DNA from 2 places in the Marinifilum sp. RC60d5 genome. Region 1 is predicted to be linked to the other one. Evidence: riboswitches for the same ligand, from Rfam matches in the RefSeq annotation. Region 1 holds a riboswitch; the other holds the start of a gene.
What was found. A riboswitch is a leader RNA that binds a small molecule or an ion and turns the genes downstream of it on or off. The one in region 1 is predicted to bind thiamine pyrophosphate.

Region 1 (7,720 bases):
ATTTTATGCAAGCTAAAATCCAGTGTTCTATTTTTCAAATATTAAAATCTTACTGTTACGCCTGCCAGAAAATTAATTCCTGCCTGTGGAAAGTAACCATCCATAGCAAAACGCTCACCTCCAATAATATATGAATAAACCCATGCATTCGATTCATATTCAGCATCGAATACATTGTTAACCAAGAAATTAATTTTTAAACTCTCGGCAAAACCAGGTTTAAACTCATACGAAAAATTCATATTCGATACAGTGTAAGCATCTAAACTTCTGTCCTTACTCGAAGAATTATCGATATATTGCTCTCCCACATATTGTGATATAAATTGTACTCCAAAACCTGATTTATCATACGAAAAAATAGAATTCGCAGTCACATTTGGCGAAAAAGCCAAATCAGTGGTTCCCAGGTTCGTAATATTCTGTTCTCCTGTTTCCCAATTATCAACATGCTCAACAAAATTCTTCACCTTATTTTTACTTAATGATAAATTACCTTTCCAGGAAAAATATTTGGTGATATTTGTAGCTGCACTTAACTCAATACCTGCACGGTACGATTTATCAACATTCATCATTACGGCACTACCAACATCATTTATCTCACCAGTTAAAACCAATTGATCTTTGTAGTTCATATAAAACATATTTGCTTCAAATAAGAAATTAGCCTTTGACATTTTATAGGTCAACTCATAATCAAATAAGCGCTCACTTGTTGGAGCTTCTCCTGGTTTAGCATCGGTATAATTACTTCTGTTTGGCTCTCGGTTGGCAATAGAAAAAGAAGCAAAAACACGATGATTTTCATCTATTTCATAATTTAAACCCAGCTTAGGATTGAAAAATAAGAAATCATGCTTTTGGCTCACATCCCTTAAGTCTGAGTCTATTCCTTTAATTTTATAATCAATTCCTCTTAGTTGCATATCGGCATAAAGACCAAATTGCTGATTAAGAGCAATGTTTGCTTTTGTATAAACATTGTACTCTTCCTTTGTTCCGTTATTATCGTAATACTTATCACCTAAGAAAGCATCTCCCGCATTTTTCATCCAACGAATTTCTCCAAAGTGGTCACCATCATATTTGTTCCATCCACCACCTGCAACAAAGTCTACAGAATTCATCTTTTTAGAGAATGAAAATACAGTTCCATAAAAGTCATTATCCAACCATTTACGACGAATAACATCCGTTTTTTCTATGCTTTCACCACCAATTACAATCGGAGCTAAACCATATTTCTTTAGTTTGTCATTTTTCTTGAACTGCTCATAATAACCTTCTCCCTGAGTATAATGAAAAGCCATATTGAACTTTGTATTATCATCAAATAAATGTGTTAAAAACAAGCGATAATGCTTTTGCCAGTAATTATCAGTTTCATTTTTATAAGTATACTGATTGTATGTTCTGCTATCTGAAGCCATCATATGATCTACCACATCTTGGCTCACTAGCCAATGATCTGCATAACGCTGCATACCAGCTTCATCATTTTCCAACCGAACTTTTGGAACACCATTCCATGCCTGATAAGTTTTTTCTTTACCCACAATAATATTGGCCTTTACACTTGTTTTATCGCCATAATATCCTCCCGAAAAATAGGCTGACTGCAAGTTAGAACTTGCTCTGTCAATAAATCCATCCGAAGTAATTTTGGATAAACGAACATCAAAAGCGAATCCTTTTTTCAAGCCAGTACCCAATTTCACTGTATTCTTAAAAGTATTGAAAGAACCGGCTGAACTTGAAATTTCAGCGTACGATTTAGCATTAACATTTTGTGTTTGCATATTTATACTTGCACCAAAAGCTCCTGCTCCACTTGTTGATGTTCCAACTCCACGCTGAATTTGAATATCATCTAATGACGAGGTGAAATCTGGCATATTTACCCAATAAACACCATGCGATTCTGAATCATTCAATGGAATTCCATCAATTGTTACATTGATACGATTTGCATCTGATCCACGAATTCGAAAACCAGTATAACCAACTCCTGCACCTGCATCTGTTGTTGTTACAAATGATGGCGTAATGGATAAAAGAGATGGAATATCTTGTCCTAAATTCCTCTTCGATAACTCTTTGTTACTTACATTGGTAATTACAACCGGAGTTTTTGAATCTGCACGAGTTGCAGCAACTAGCACTTCATCAGCCATTATAGCAGATGCTTCTAAGCTAAAATCAATAGTAGCTGATTTTCTTAGTTGAATTTCTTTTTGAGCAGTTTGATAACCCAAAAATGAGACTACTAAATTGTAATCGCCTTCTTTTAAATTCTGAAACTTGTATTCGCCATTAGAATTAGCTATTGTTCCTAAATAAGTTCCTTTTACTACTATTGTGGCACCCTGAAGTGTTTTTCCTGCTTTATCGGTAATCTTTCCTGTAAGATTAAGTTGAGAGAATCCGATAAAACAAACAAATTGCAATAGCATTAACACGCTTGCTCTGAGCAATACAGAGTTCATCTTTCTTGAAAACATTGTTTAAAAGTTAAAAACGTTAAAAATATATTGCAATGAGGTTTAAATAAGATCAGGTTGGCGAAAAGTTAATTCGCAATTTTCCTACGCCGGCATTACCCGGATCAGGTTTAAGGGTATGATCTCAGCCTGTAATTTTAGGCACCCCACTGTGATTTCGCTGCAAAGGTAATTGGAAAATTAGCAAAAACAAAAAAGCCGGCCAAAAGCCGACTTTTAAAAACCTAAACTATAATTAATATTCAAACCTATTTTAATGATTCAGGTGCTTCTACACCTAAGACATCTTTTATGGCTTTCACCATAGTTTCCTGTGGTAAAGCTCCTTGTGCCATTGTTGGTTTTCCTTTCATAGGAATAAACAATAAACTCGGAATACTTCTAATTCCAAATGCCGCAGAAACTTTAGGTGATTTATCGGTATCCACTTTGTAAATCTGGATATCGTCACCATATTCCTTCTGTAATTTTTTTAATACAGGAGCAATTTTCTTACAAGGTCCACACCAGGTTGCATAAAAGTCAACGATTACAGGTTTATCACCTTTAAATACCCAATCTTTACTATTCTCAAAATCGTAAACCTTTTCCTTAAAACTGGTATCATTCAAATGAATTACATCATAATCGGAACTTGCCTGAGCAAAAATATTAGTACCTACAAACGTGACTAACACAAGTAATATCAACTTCTTCATAACTTTCTTTTTTTGTTGGTAAATTGAATATTGAAAGCCAGTTTCAATATCGTGCTAAAGCTACAAATGATTTAGTTACACAGCTGTTAACGAAAACCTAATTCTTATTTTTTAGCAACTCCTAAAACCTCAGAAAATGCCTGTTCAAATGATTCTTTCGATAATGCTCCCTGAGCCATTTGTGGTTGACCATTCTCTGGAATAAACAACAATGAAGGTATACTTTGAATTCCAAACATAGATGCCAACTCTTGCTCTTGCTCAGTATTTATTTTATAAATGTTAAGATCCTCACCATATTCTGCTTTTAGTTCTTCCAAAATAGGAGCTACCGTTTTACAAGGTCCACACCACTCTGCATAAAAATCTACTAAACAAGGTTTATCTCCTTCAAATTTCCAGTCTTTATTCTTATCAAAATCAAATACTTTAGCTTTAAAAGTCTCTTTTGTTAAATGTTCTACCATAACAACTCCTTAATTAATTTAAAATTCTACTTATCTACAAATATATATATTTTTATTTTACAATTTGTATGCCAAAGCAAATATTCTTAGTTTTTTCAATTTCAGCTTAAATAATTGTAATTTTGTCAGCGAAAGATCCCGTCGATTTGTCATAAATGCGATAATGGGAATTAATAACGACCTATGCGGGTCATCTGACAATATAAAAGTGAAAGAGCATTTAAAACATCCTATATTTTCAATCATATCAGAAATAGTAAGCAAAGAAAATTTGGAAAGCTATGTGATTGGAGGATTTGTAAGAGATATATTTTTACAACGAGAATCGAAAGACATTGATGTTGTAGTAATAGGTAGCGGAATTGAACTTGCCCAGCAAGTTGCTGCAAAAGCAGGTAAGCCTAAGGTTTCTATTTTTAAGAATTTTGGCACAGCCATGCTAAAATTTAAAGATCTTGAAATTGAATTTGTAGGCGCAAGAAAAGAATCGTACAATAGAGATTCAAGAAATCCAATTGTTGAAAATGGCAGTTTGGAAGATGATCAAAAACGAAGAGACTTTACCATTAACGCACTAGCCTTAAGCTTGCATAATGATAATTTTGGGGAACTTCTCGATCCTTTTGGTGGAATTAATGATTTAAACAGCAAAATTATTAAAACGCCCATGGATCCAATGATCACCTTTTCGGATGATCCTTTAAGAATGATGCGGGCAATTCGTTTTGCCACTCAGCTAAATTTTAAAATATCAGACGAGACATTTGCTGCAATAAAAGAAAACCGGGAGCGAATTCATATCATTTCAAAAGAAAGAATTATTGATGAGCTAAATAAAATTGTAATGTCTGAGAAGCCATCAACTGGCTTTAAATTACTGGAAGAATGCGGTTTATTAAAAATAATTTTCCCAGAATTTCAAAAACTAAAAGGCCGGGAAACCAGAAATGGAATAAGTCATAAAGACAATTTCTATCACACACTTGAAGTTCTAGATCAATTGGCTCCAAAATCAGATAAGCTTTGGTTAAGATGGTCTGCTTTGCTTCATGACATTGCCAAACCAAATACAAAGAAATTTGTAAAAGGCATTGGCTGGACTTTTCATGCTCACAATTTTATAGGAGAAAAAATGATTCCCCGCATTTTTAAGAATATGAAATTGCCGCTGAACGAAAAAATGAAATTCGTACAAAAAATGGTTCTTCTTCACATGCGCCCCATAGTATTAGCACAGGAAGAAGTTACCGACTCAGCAATTCGACGTTTGCTTTTCGATGCAGGAGATGATATTGACGATCTTATGAAATTATGCGAGGCCGATATTACCTCGAAAAACGAAGAAAAAGTAAAGCGTTTTCTTGATAATTTTCAGTTGGTGCGCACCAAATTAAAGGAAGTAGAAGAAAAAGATGCAGTTCGCAATTTTCAGCCTCCCATTGATGGTCAGGAAATAATAGAGACATTTAATTTGTCGCCCTGCCGAATGATAGGTGATATTAAAGTAGCCATAAAAGATGCAATTTTAGATGGAATAATTCCTAACGAAAGAGAAGCTGCTTATCAATATATGATAAAAAAAGGAAAAGAACTTGGGCTAAAACCCGTTAAAAACAGCAAATAAAAATAAGCCAGGATAATTCCTGGCTTATTTTTTACACTTGCAAACTTTTGCATGCTGTACAACACATCTCATACCATATCTAATGTATATTTTTGCCGGCTGAAAAACTAACTAACCTATTTAAAATAATATTTAATGGCCTACGTCGACAATACTATGATTATCAGAAGAGATCTGCTATCCAGAATGGCAGAACTTTTTAATGAAGGTAATTTCACGGAACAATTGGATCGAATCCCATTGGAAATGGCTCCTCGCCGCAAACAAGATCTTGATCGTTGTTGTGTTTTTAAAGAACGTGTAATTATTAAAGAAAAAATAATTCCTCTTTTGGGTTTCGATTTAGAAGATGACAGAGACGAATTAAAAACTTTATCTTCCTATGCAAAGGAAGCTCTTGAAAGAAAAAATCCAATAAATAAAATTCTTACTGTTGTAGATGAAGCGTGTACTTCCTGTGTAAAAAATTCCTACATAGTAACCAACCTTTGTAAGGGTTGTGTTGCGCATCCATGTATGATGAACTGCCCGAAAGAAGCCATTAGCTGGAATGCAAATGGTCAAGCTCAAATTAATCCAAAAACCTGTATTAACTGCGGTATTTGTATGAGCATTTGTCCATATCACTCCATAATTTTTATGCCAGTACCTTGCGAAAATGCCTGTCCTGTGGGAGCCATTTCAAAAGACGAATACGGTATTGAGCAAATTGATGAAGAAAAATGTATCGACTGTGGAAAATGTATCACAGCCTGTCCTTTCGGATCGATTATGGAAAATTCACAGATTGTAGATGTGATGAAATCGCTTAAAGATGAAGAAACAGAAATTGTTGCAATAACTGCACCTGCAGTTATTGGGCAGTTTAAATCATCTACCGAATCGGTTCTTGGTGCCATAAAAAAATTAGGTTTTACTGATGTGCTGGAAGTTGCCAAAGGTGCAAACACAACAACCATGAACGAAGCAGACGAATTATTGGAACGATTGGAAAGAAAAGATCCATTCATGACAACTTCGTGCTGCCCTGCATATATTTCTGCCGTTGAAAAACACATTCCGGAAATCGCAAAATATGTGTCGGAAACAAAAAGTCCGATGTATTATTCGGCCGAGCAGGCTCGAGAACAATATCCTAATGCAAAAATTGTATTTATAGGGCCATGTATTGCCAAGCGTCGCGAAGGAATGAAAGATCCAAATGTTGATTACGTAATGACTTTTGAAGAACTTTCTGCTCTTTTTACCGGCTGGAAAGTTGAAGTTACACAAGAGAATCCTATTTCTCTTGATAAATCAATTTTAAATCATGGAAGAGCTTATGCTGCCAGTGGTGGAGTAGCTCAATCAGTGCTTGAGGTAAAACCTTACGTAAACATTAAACCTGTAATTGTTAATGGTTTGGATAAGAAAAAGATTAAAATGCTTAAAGCTTTTGGTAAAACTGGAAAAACCAGTGGTAACTTTATTGAGGTAATGGCTTGCGAAGGTGGCTGTATTGCTGGGCCTAGTTCTAATTTCGATGCTAAAACCGGTAGTAAACTATATGAAAAAAATCTGGCTTCATTGATTGAAAGCCTCGAAGATTAATTAAATTATAAAGCAGGCGGTAATTTTTATTATCGCCTGTTTTTTATCAGTATTATTGGCTCCAAAAATCAAGGATTATTGGCAAATGATCGCTATATCCTCCATGAAACTTATATCCTGTAAAGGTTCTGAATGGTTTTATTCCATAGTAGCTTTCATCCGCTTCCAATAAAAAATCGGGAGCAAAAATACTCATCCCCTCAACATCGCAATATAAAATTGACTTTCTGTTAAGAAGGGTTCCCGATACCATAAATTGATCGAGCATCCCCCATTTCCCCTGATACTTATGACTGGCAATACCTCCTTTATTCTCGAACTGAAAAGCCAGGTTATACAAGTTATTATCAGATAAAATTCCCTCGGGAGCTTCTGCTTTTAATATATTTTTAATGGACACGTTTCCGGGATAATCATTAAAATCGCCCATAATAAGCAAATTGGCTTTGGTATTAGTTTGTAGAATTGAGTCGAGCTTATTTCGCAGCAAACGAGCTGCTGAAATGCGTTTATTTTCCGACTCTAATTGTCCTCCCCAGCGCGAAGGCCAGTGATTTACAAATACATGAATGGTATCGGAAGATCGTAATTTACCTTTCACATATAAAATTTCACGTGTTGTTGATTTATTTTCTCTCCTATAAATTAAGGGTATAAAAGTGGTATCAATAGGACTAAAAACCTCAGGCTGATAAATGAGAGCTACATCAATTCCTCTTCTATCGGGCGATTCTCTATGAATAATCTGATAATCAATATTTTTTAATGGGGTATTTTTAAAAATCCCATTTAATGCAAAGCGATTTTCTATCTCACACAAGCCAATTAAATCGGGAA
Region 2 (7,720 bases), on a different contig from region 1:
AATAGCTATGGCGATTTGGATTTTATCGAATCCCTACCAAAATTCACGCTCCCATTTTTACCTAAAGATAAAAGTTATCGCACATTTCAAATTCAGGGAGACTCTATGTTACCAATTTCTGAAGGATCGTGGGTTACCGCCTCTTATATTCAAAACTGGGAAAATATTAAGGATGGAACTCCATGCATTATTGTTACACAAGATGATGGTATTGTATTTAAAGTAGTATACAAACAGCTTGAGAAAAATAAATCTTTTTTACTGGTATCGACAAACCGGAGCTATAAACCTTACGAAATGCCTGTTAGTAAGATAATTGAGATCTGGAAATTTGAAACTTATAATGGTTTTGAAATATTATAAATAAAAAATATCAAAAAAAAGTGTAACCAATTACACTCCTCTCTTACTAAATAGATAAAGAATCAAATTTACACACATTGAAAAAAGAAGAGCTATTTAATCAAATTCTATCGGATAATAGCGAGCGCATACAGCGAATATGCCGTTACTATAATTCGAATGCCGAAGATCAAAAAGATATGTATCAGGAAGTACTGGTTAATATCTGGAAAAGTTTGGATCAATTCAAAGGAAAATCGGCAATTAGTACATGGGTTTATCGTATAGCTGTTAACACATCGCTGAGCTTTACCGGCAAAAGCTACAGAGAAATGAAACTGATTGTACATAGCGATACGCAAAATTTAAATTCTATTGTTGATGATGAAGAATTGGATATCAAACAAAAAGAAGAAAGCCAGTTCAATCTACTCCAAAACGAATTAAATATGCTGTCGGTAATCGATAAGGCCTTAATATCCCTAATGCTTGAAGGTTTAAGTATGCGTGAAATTGCAGATGTAATTGGTATAAACGAACCCAATGTAAAGGTTAAAATACACAGAATTAAGACACAATTAAAAACTAAACTGACAGGAGGTACTCATGAACGTAAATAAAGATAACAGCGAAAAAATCAATTTAGATCATTTAATGAGTAAACTCAAAAAAGAGGATAACAATTACGCCAATTTATGCAAAGTTCTTAAAGCTATTTATTGGGCCTTAATTCCAATGTATGTGATCATGACAATTGTTATTTATCTTGATACAAAAGACATAATGAACCTAATTGCAGGACTAACAATTATAAGCTCATTCATCGTTTTCCTCATTATTTTAGGACAATATCAAAATGAATATAAAAATGCCGATTATTCATTACCCACTCTTCTAATGTTGAAAAAAGCAGCCGCCAGATATCAACCCATTCGACCTAAAGCAATTTGGGCAATTCTTGCAATTGTATTACTAGATATCGGCTTATCTATAAACTCCATCAATGAAATTGACATGGTGACTTTTCACATCTTTTTAGGTGCTTTTTTTACTCTTGCATTAATTATTGGCTTTATTATATGGTATTACAAATACAAACCTCTTCGCGATCATGCTTTGGCAATTATTGCTGAAATTGAAGGTGAATAGTCAAACTCATTTGCAATGATAAATGCCCAAATCGATGTGATTTGGGCATTTAGTTTTTCTCTAAAATTAAAACCGCCTAATTAAAGTCTGATGCTGCATTTATCACTTTTCTAAAATCCTCAAAGTAGACTTTATCGGTATCAATTTCTTTCTAATATTCATCAATTTCAACAATATATTCATCTCCCTCAATTCGGTGATTGGAATAAAGAAAAGAGAATAATAGAACCCACAAGGCTCGCCGCGGAGAATCCTTTTTATTGAAACTTAGGCTCTCCCTCTAATTCATAAACAACATTCATATCTACTAAGCCCGTCAGCGATTTTTTTTATCCCTGACGGTGCTTTAAAAAATAGACGTAATTCCCGTAAGCGCCGAAAGTGCCCAATAGCCCAAATCGTGTGCAACTTTACAATCCTGTTGCATACCTGCTCCTCCACAACTATCCGAAGCTGCAATTGTTAAAAATTAGTCCATTTCTACATGTTTTTATCGTTTTTCACAGCGCACAGATTACCACACATCGTGCAATGATCCTCTTCGCTACTTTCCGAATCCATTTTTCGCTTTCTGGCCAATTCCGGATCGATACTATTCTGAAACATTGTCTCCCAATCAAGATCGTAACGTGCCTTCGAAATGGTAAAATCTTGCTGACGGACACCTGCTACATTATTCACTAAATCGGCAGAATGTGCAGCAATTCGACTAGCGATTACACCTTCTTTTACATCTTGTACATTGGGCAAACACAAATGTTCGGCAGGCGTTACGTAACACAAAAAATCGGCTCCGTGAATGGCTGCAACAGTTCCCCCAATTGCTCCTACAATATGATCGTATCCTGGTGCGGCATCGGTAACCAAGGGCCCTAAAACATAAAATGGTGCTTCACCACAAAGTCTTTTCATCAATTTCATATTGGCTTCAATCTGATCCAAAGGCATATGTCCTGGACCTTCTACCATAATCTGAACGCCTTTTTCTCTGGCACGATCGACCAATTCACCTAAAACCAACAATTCAGCCACTTGAGCACGATCTGTTGCATCGGCACCAGCACCAGGACGCAAACCATCTCCTAAACTAATGGTCACATCATATTGTTTACAGATATCCAATACTCGATCGTACTGCTCATACAATGGATTTTCTTTCTTGTTCTCCTTCATCCATCGTTTTAACAAAGCTCCTCCACGACTCACAATTCCACAAACCCTATTTTCATTCTCCAAAAACGAAAGAGAAACATTGGTTACACCACAATGTAAAGTCATAAAATCAACACCCATTTTTGCCTGAATTTCAATCTCTCGAAACAAATCTTCTGGATCGAGTTCTGAAATTTCTTTCCCTTCAGCCAATAAGCGTGTGGCAACTCCGTAGATAGGTACAGTACCAACCATTACAGATGACTTCTGAAGTATTCGTTGAAGAATAATATGCAAATCGCCACCTGTTGATAAATCCATTATCGCATCAGCTCCATTGGCAATGGCAACATCCATTTTTTCCAATTCCTCTTTGAAAAAACAATGTTTTTCAGAGGTTCCCATGTTCGCATTTACCTTGGTTCGTAAACCATTCCCAATTGCCTTAACCGGAAAATCATGATTTATATTTTTAGGAATAACAATTCGTCCTGAAGCAATCTCGTTTCGTAACCATTTAACATCAACTTTCTCTTGCTGAGCAACCGCATTCATTTCGGGTGTAATAAAGCCTTCTTTAGCTTTTTGTATTTGTGTAGTCATTATTTCTTGTTTAGTAAATTCGTAACGTCTTGAATTCTTTGATCGAACTGATCGGTTTGCATAAAATGCCGAACCATAGCAATATTTTTAGCTCCCGCATTTAAAATATCATCTATATTTTCAGGAAAAATTCCTCCAATGGCAACCACTGGAACAGTCGCTAAATCCAATACTTGCTTTAATTGTTCAACACCAACAGTTTTGTCAGGTTTCGCTTTTGTAGTAGTTGGGTAAATAGGACCAAAACCAATGTAATCTGGCTTTTGAGCCAAAGCTTCCTTAACTTGCAAAATGGAATGAGTAGATAAGCCAATCTTCATATCTCCAACAATCTTTCGAGCATCCTCCATCGACACATCATCTTGCCCGAGGTGTAAGAAATCAGCATCACAAATGGCGGCAATATCAGGACGATCATTCATCACAAAACTAGTTTCACTTCCCTTGGTAATGCCTCTAATCTCTTTTCCAATCCTAATTAATTCCTTGTCAGATAAGTCTTTTTCTCGCAATTGCAACATCTTAACACCGTTTTCAACACAAGATTCTGCAATATGTCGATAAGTAGATTGTGGATTTGTAATAATAATGTATAAACCAAAGTCTTCCATCTTATTTCCTTAAATTTTCAGCAATTAAATCAGCCAATTTTTCACCTGACAAAAGCATTCCTCCAAAAATTGGTCCCATTCGAAATCCACCACTCACACCATTCGATGCCATTCCCGACACATACAAACCTGGATATACTTCTTTGGTATTTTCTACTGTAGTTCTCTCCGCTTCATCAATCGATAATGAATATTCCCCCATTACCTTACCTGTTTTCGTATTCAGCTTTACATCGTTTTTACGTTCTAGTGTGCTTACAATATCACATTCATGACCCGTTCCATCTACCACAGCTTTTGCCATAATCACCAAAGGATCAACATGTAATCCTTCTCTACGAACAGGAGACCAGTTCAAAACTACTCCACATACTTTATTATTTTGAAAAACAACATCTTCGATAGAAGAACAATTGAACATTTTCACACCCGCCTGTGTAGCATGATAAATTAATGCCGAAGTTGCATGTACCGAATCAATGGTATAATAATCTCCTTGATAATTTGCATACGAAATGTTCAACTCATCAAGAATGTGTAAGGCATCTTTTTGCACAATAATTTCATTAAACATCATAGCACCACCCCACATGCCTCCACCTGGAGCCAATTTACTTTCGTACAAAGAAACTTTAAAACCTTTCTTTGCGAGATAATAAGACGCAACCAATCCGGAAGGACCCCCTCCAACTATTGCCACATCAACCGATAAATTTTCTTTGAGTTTTTTAAAATAGGAATCAACGATTCCTGCAGATACAATTTGCTCCATTTTATTGTTTATTAAGTAAATACTATTAATAAACAGGGGCTATCCTACTCTAAATAAAGTAGACTTGTCTTTACTTTCCTACGCAGGCATTATCCTGATCAGGTAAAGGGTATAATCTCAGCCTTAAAGTTAGGCACCCCTAGTTTATATAATTGCAAATGTAAAATAAAAATATTAGAATGCTGCACTTAAGTTTAAAATCTTGCACGAATAAATAATTCGGATCAATTATCTTTACCCGTAAAAATACCAAAATCATTAGCCTAAAATAGATTTATTCTATTAACAAATTATTAAAACAATTGCATTTGCTTACTGATTATTTTTGTGAGCTAGATTGGTGAGAACTTTTCTATTTCTTATAAATCAAAAATGATTAAAACAATAAAACTCAAAATATGAAACAAGCCTGTAAAAAGCATTACAAACAAGAGAATGAGTGTAATTTGAAAGTTCCATATAGCAACTAAAAAACAAATTATTATTATATGAAACGTCCATGTACAAAGCTTTCTACACACAGGAAAATGATTATATGGTAAGTTCTCCCGAAAAATCCAAAACAGAAAAACATAACTTAAAATAAAAAACAAATGAAAGTCGTCGCATTTAACGGAAGCCCTAAGAAAGAAGGAAATACTTACCATGCTTTACAATTGGTATGTGAACAGTTGGAAGCTAAAGGAATTGAGACAGAAATTGTAAATGTTGGCATTAAAAATGTGAAAGCATGTACCGGCTGCAACATGTGTTTTAAAAATAAAGATGAAAAATGCATCATTAAAAACGATAATGTGAACGAATGGATTCAGAAAATGAAAGAAGCCGATGGAATTCTTTTGGGTTCTCCGGTTCATTACGCATCCTTGAGCGCAAGTCTTAAATCATTCCTCGATCGCGCATTTTATGTTGCCGGAGCCAATGGAAATTTGTTCCGCCACAAAGTAGGTGCCTCTGTTGCAGCAGTTCGTCGTTCGGGAGGATTACCTGCCTTTAACGAAATGAACAACTACCTGACCTATTCCGAAATGATGATTCCAACTTCGAACTACTGGAATGTGATTCATGGTTTGTTCCCGGGACAGGTTCATGAAGATAAAGAAGGCGTTCAAATTATGAGAGTTTTGGGTAAAAACATGGCTTACCTGCTGGAATTAATGGAAAATGGAAAAAACAAGGTGAAAGCTCCTGAAATAGAGAAAAAAATAATGACCAACTTTGTGAAATAATAGCAAACAGCAATTAATTATAGAAGCTACCAATCCCAATTGGTAGCTTTTTTTTAACAGCAAAAACAATAGAAATCCCATTAAAATTTCACCTTTCATTCTTTCATAAGCTAAAATTTTGATCAGCCTAAATGATAAATTATAGTAAGATTCTGCTAAATTTAATCTATCAATTACCAAACTTACCTTAGCATGAATATAGCAGAACTTACTATTCCTGAAAATTCTTTACTCGAAATAAAATCCATTACAACAGAAAACATCATCGAGCCCACCATCCCCGTTAGCACCTATCTGCAGGACGCCGAAAACCTCGTACTCTGGACAAAAGACGATTTAAACGAACTCGCCAGAGTGGGCATTAGGCAGCAACATATCGACGAATTAATTGTTAGAATTGACATTTGCCGAAAGGTGCAAACCTGCTGGATTCATTCCAAAGAAACTCAATCGGAGCTAGATAAAAACTGGAAAAAGGAACTACAAACTGGAAAAGATCTTTACAGAGAACTGCTTCATTATTTTACATATGCATTCCGAAACGATGAGAAATTATCCAAAACATTAAAACGAAATAAAAAAGCAAATAGTCATGCTTCCCTCATTCAAACACTGTCTAATTTGAGGGTATTAGGAGATGCTAATAAAGATTTACTGGAAAAAATATCTTTCGATTTTCAATTGCTCACTAAAGCATCAGACTTATCAAATCGATTAGGAATATTAGCAGGTAAGTGTCATGCAAACAATTGGAATATAAAAGAAAATAAGCGATTTCGTGATAAAACCTACACCTACCTTAAGCTGTGTATCGATGAAATTCGCGATGCAGGAAAATTTGTATTTCGTGACAATAAAAAACGCTTGCGCGGATACATGATAGCCTATTATTTGAAGAAAAATGCCGAGCATCGCACAAAGAAGCAAATCCTTCGCTAAAAATAATATTCCTACGTATTTTAAGCCCGCACATAAGCCATTTTATAGAGAGCATTGATATAAATACAGCATAAATTTCAAAATTTCCGTATCCTGTTAAAATAAAAATTACATTTTTTATTTACTCTTTATCGTGTATTGATATCTACTGTCTTTTTAATAGTTTAATTAGCTTTTCGAAAAAGAATGTAAATTACTTAAAAAGGATAACTAGTTTCTGAAAAGATCTACATTTTTATGAAAAGGCGACATTATTTTCTAAAAGGTATCAAAGTAATATAAAAGATAGTTAAATATCATCTCTGCTGATAGAAAAATGAATAATATCCTGATTTATATCGCAAAGGAAAATCCTCTATTAGGCAGGGAGAATATATAAATAAAAATGGAGGGTAAAAAAAAATCGCTGCCCCACTTGAGACAACGATAGTACTATTCTTTTTAAAGTAGATCTTCAATTTATTTTAAACCGCTACGCTTCAAAAGAGGATCGATTGATGGTTCTTTTCCTCTGAATTTTAAATATAAATCCATAGGATGTTCGCTACCTCCTTTTTCAAGGATATTTTTTCTAAACGAATTGGCAGTGGCCTTATCGTAAATTCCATTTTCCTTAAAAGCTTCAAACGCATCGGCATCGAGTACTTCGGCCCATTTATAGCCATAATATCCTGCGGCATATCCTCCAGCAAAAATATGTGAGAAGGAAGTGCTCATACAGCTTTCTTTAATCGGAGAAAATAACTCTGTTGATGCCATTGCTTTATTTTCAAAAGCAGAAACATCTTCTATAATTGGCTCTTTTACACTGTGCCACGACATATCATTTAAACCAAAGCTTATTTGGCGAACAAAGGAATATCCGCTAAGGAAATTTGCACTATCGATAATTTTCTGAACCAATTCAGATGGAATTTTTTCAC

Region 2: linked by a shared signal. The riboswitch ahead of ACT3CE_RS14335 (sulfide-dependent adenosine diphosphate thiazole synthase) and the one ahead of ACT3CE_RS01585 (TonB-dependent receptor) in region 1 are both predicted to bind thiamine pyrophosphate.

The regions. Positions count from the first base shown of each region.
Region 1 is NZ_JBQTGK010000001.1:396,501-404,220, forward strand. It holds gene ACT3CE_RS01585 (TonB-dependent receptor) at 42-2,504, opposite strand; TPP riboswitch at 2,568-2,662, opposite strand; gene trxA (thioredoxin) at 2,753-3,202, opposite strand; gene trxA (thioredoxin) at 3,307-3,669, opposite strand; gene ACT3CE_RS01600 (CCA tRNA nucleotidyltransferase) at 3,833-5,293, shown strand; gene ACT3CE_RS01605 (monomeric [FeFe] hydrogenase) at 5,429-6,883, shown strand; gene ACT3CE_RS01610 (endonuclease/exonuclease/phosphatase family protein) at 6,936-7,720, opposite strand, start outside.
Region 2 is NZ_JBQTGK010000007.1:9,348-17,067, forward strand. It holds gene ACT3CE_RS14310 (XRE family transcriptional regulator) at 1-363, shown strand, start outside; gene ACT3CE_RS14315 (RNA polymerase sigma factor) at 441-962, shown strand; gene ACT3CE_RS14320 (hypothetical protein) at 949-1,491, shown strand; gene thiC (phosphomethylpyrimidine synthase ThiC) at 1,972-3,246, opposite strand; gene thiE (thiamine phosphate synthase) at 3,246-3,857, opposite strand; gene ACT3CE_RS14335 (sulfide-dependent adenosine diphosphate thiazole synthase) at 3,859-4,629, opposite strand; TPP riboswitch at 4,688-4,780, opposite strand; gene ACT3CE_RS14340 (flavodoxin family protein) at 5,223-5,858, shown strand; gene ACT3CE_RS14345 (hypothetical protein) at 6,051-6,797, shown strand; gene ACT3CE_RS14350 (M3 family metallopeptidase) at 7,257-7,720, opposite strand, start outside.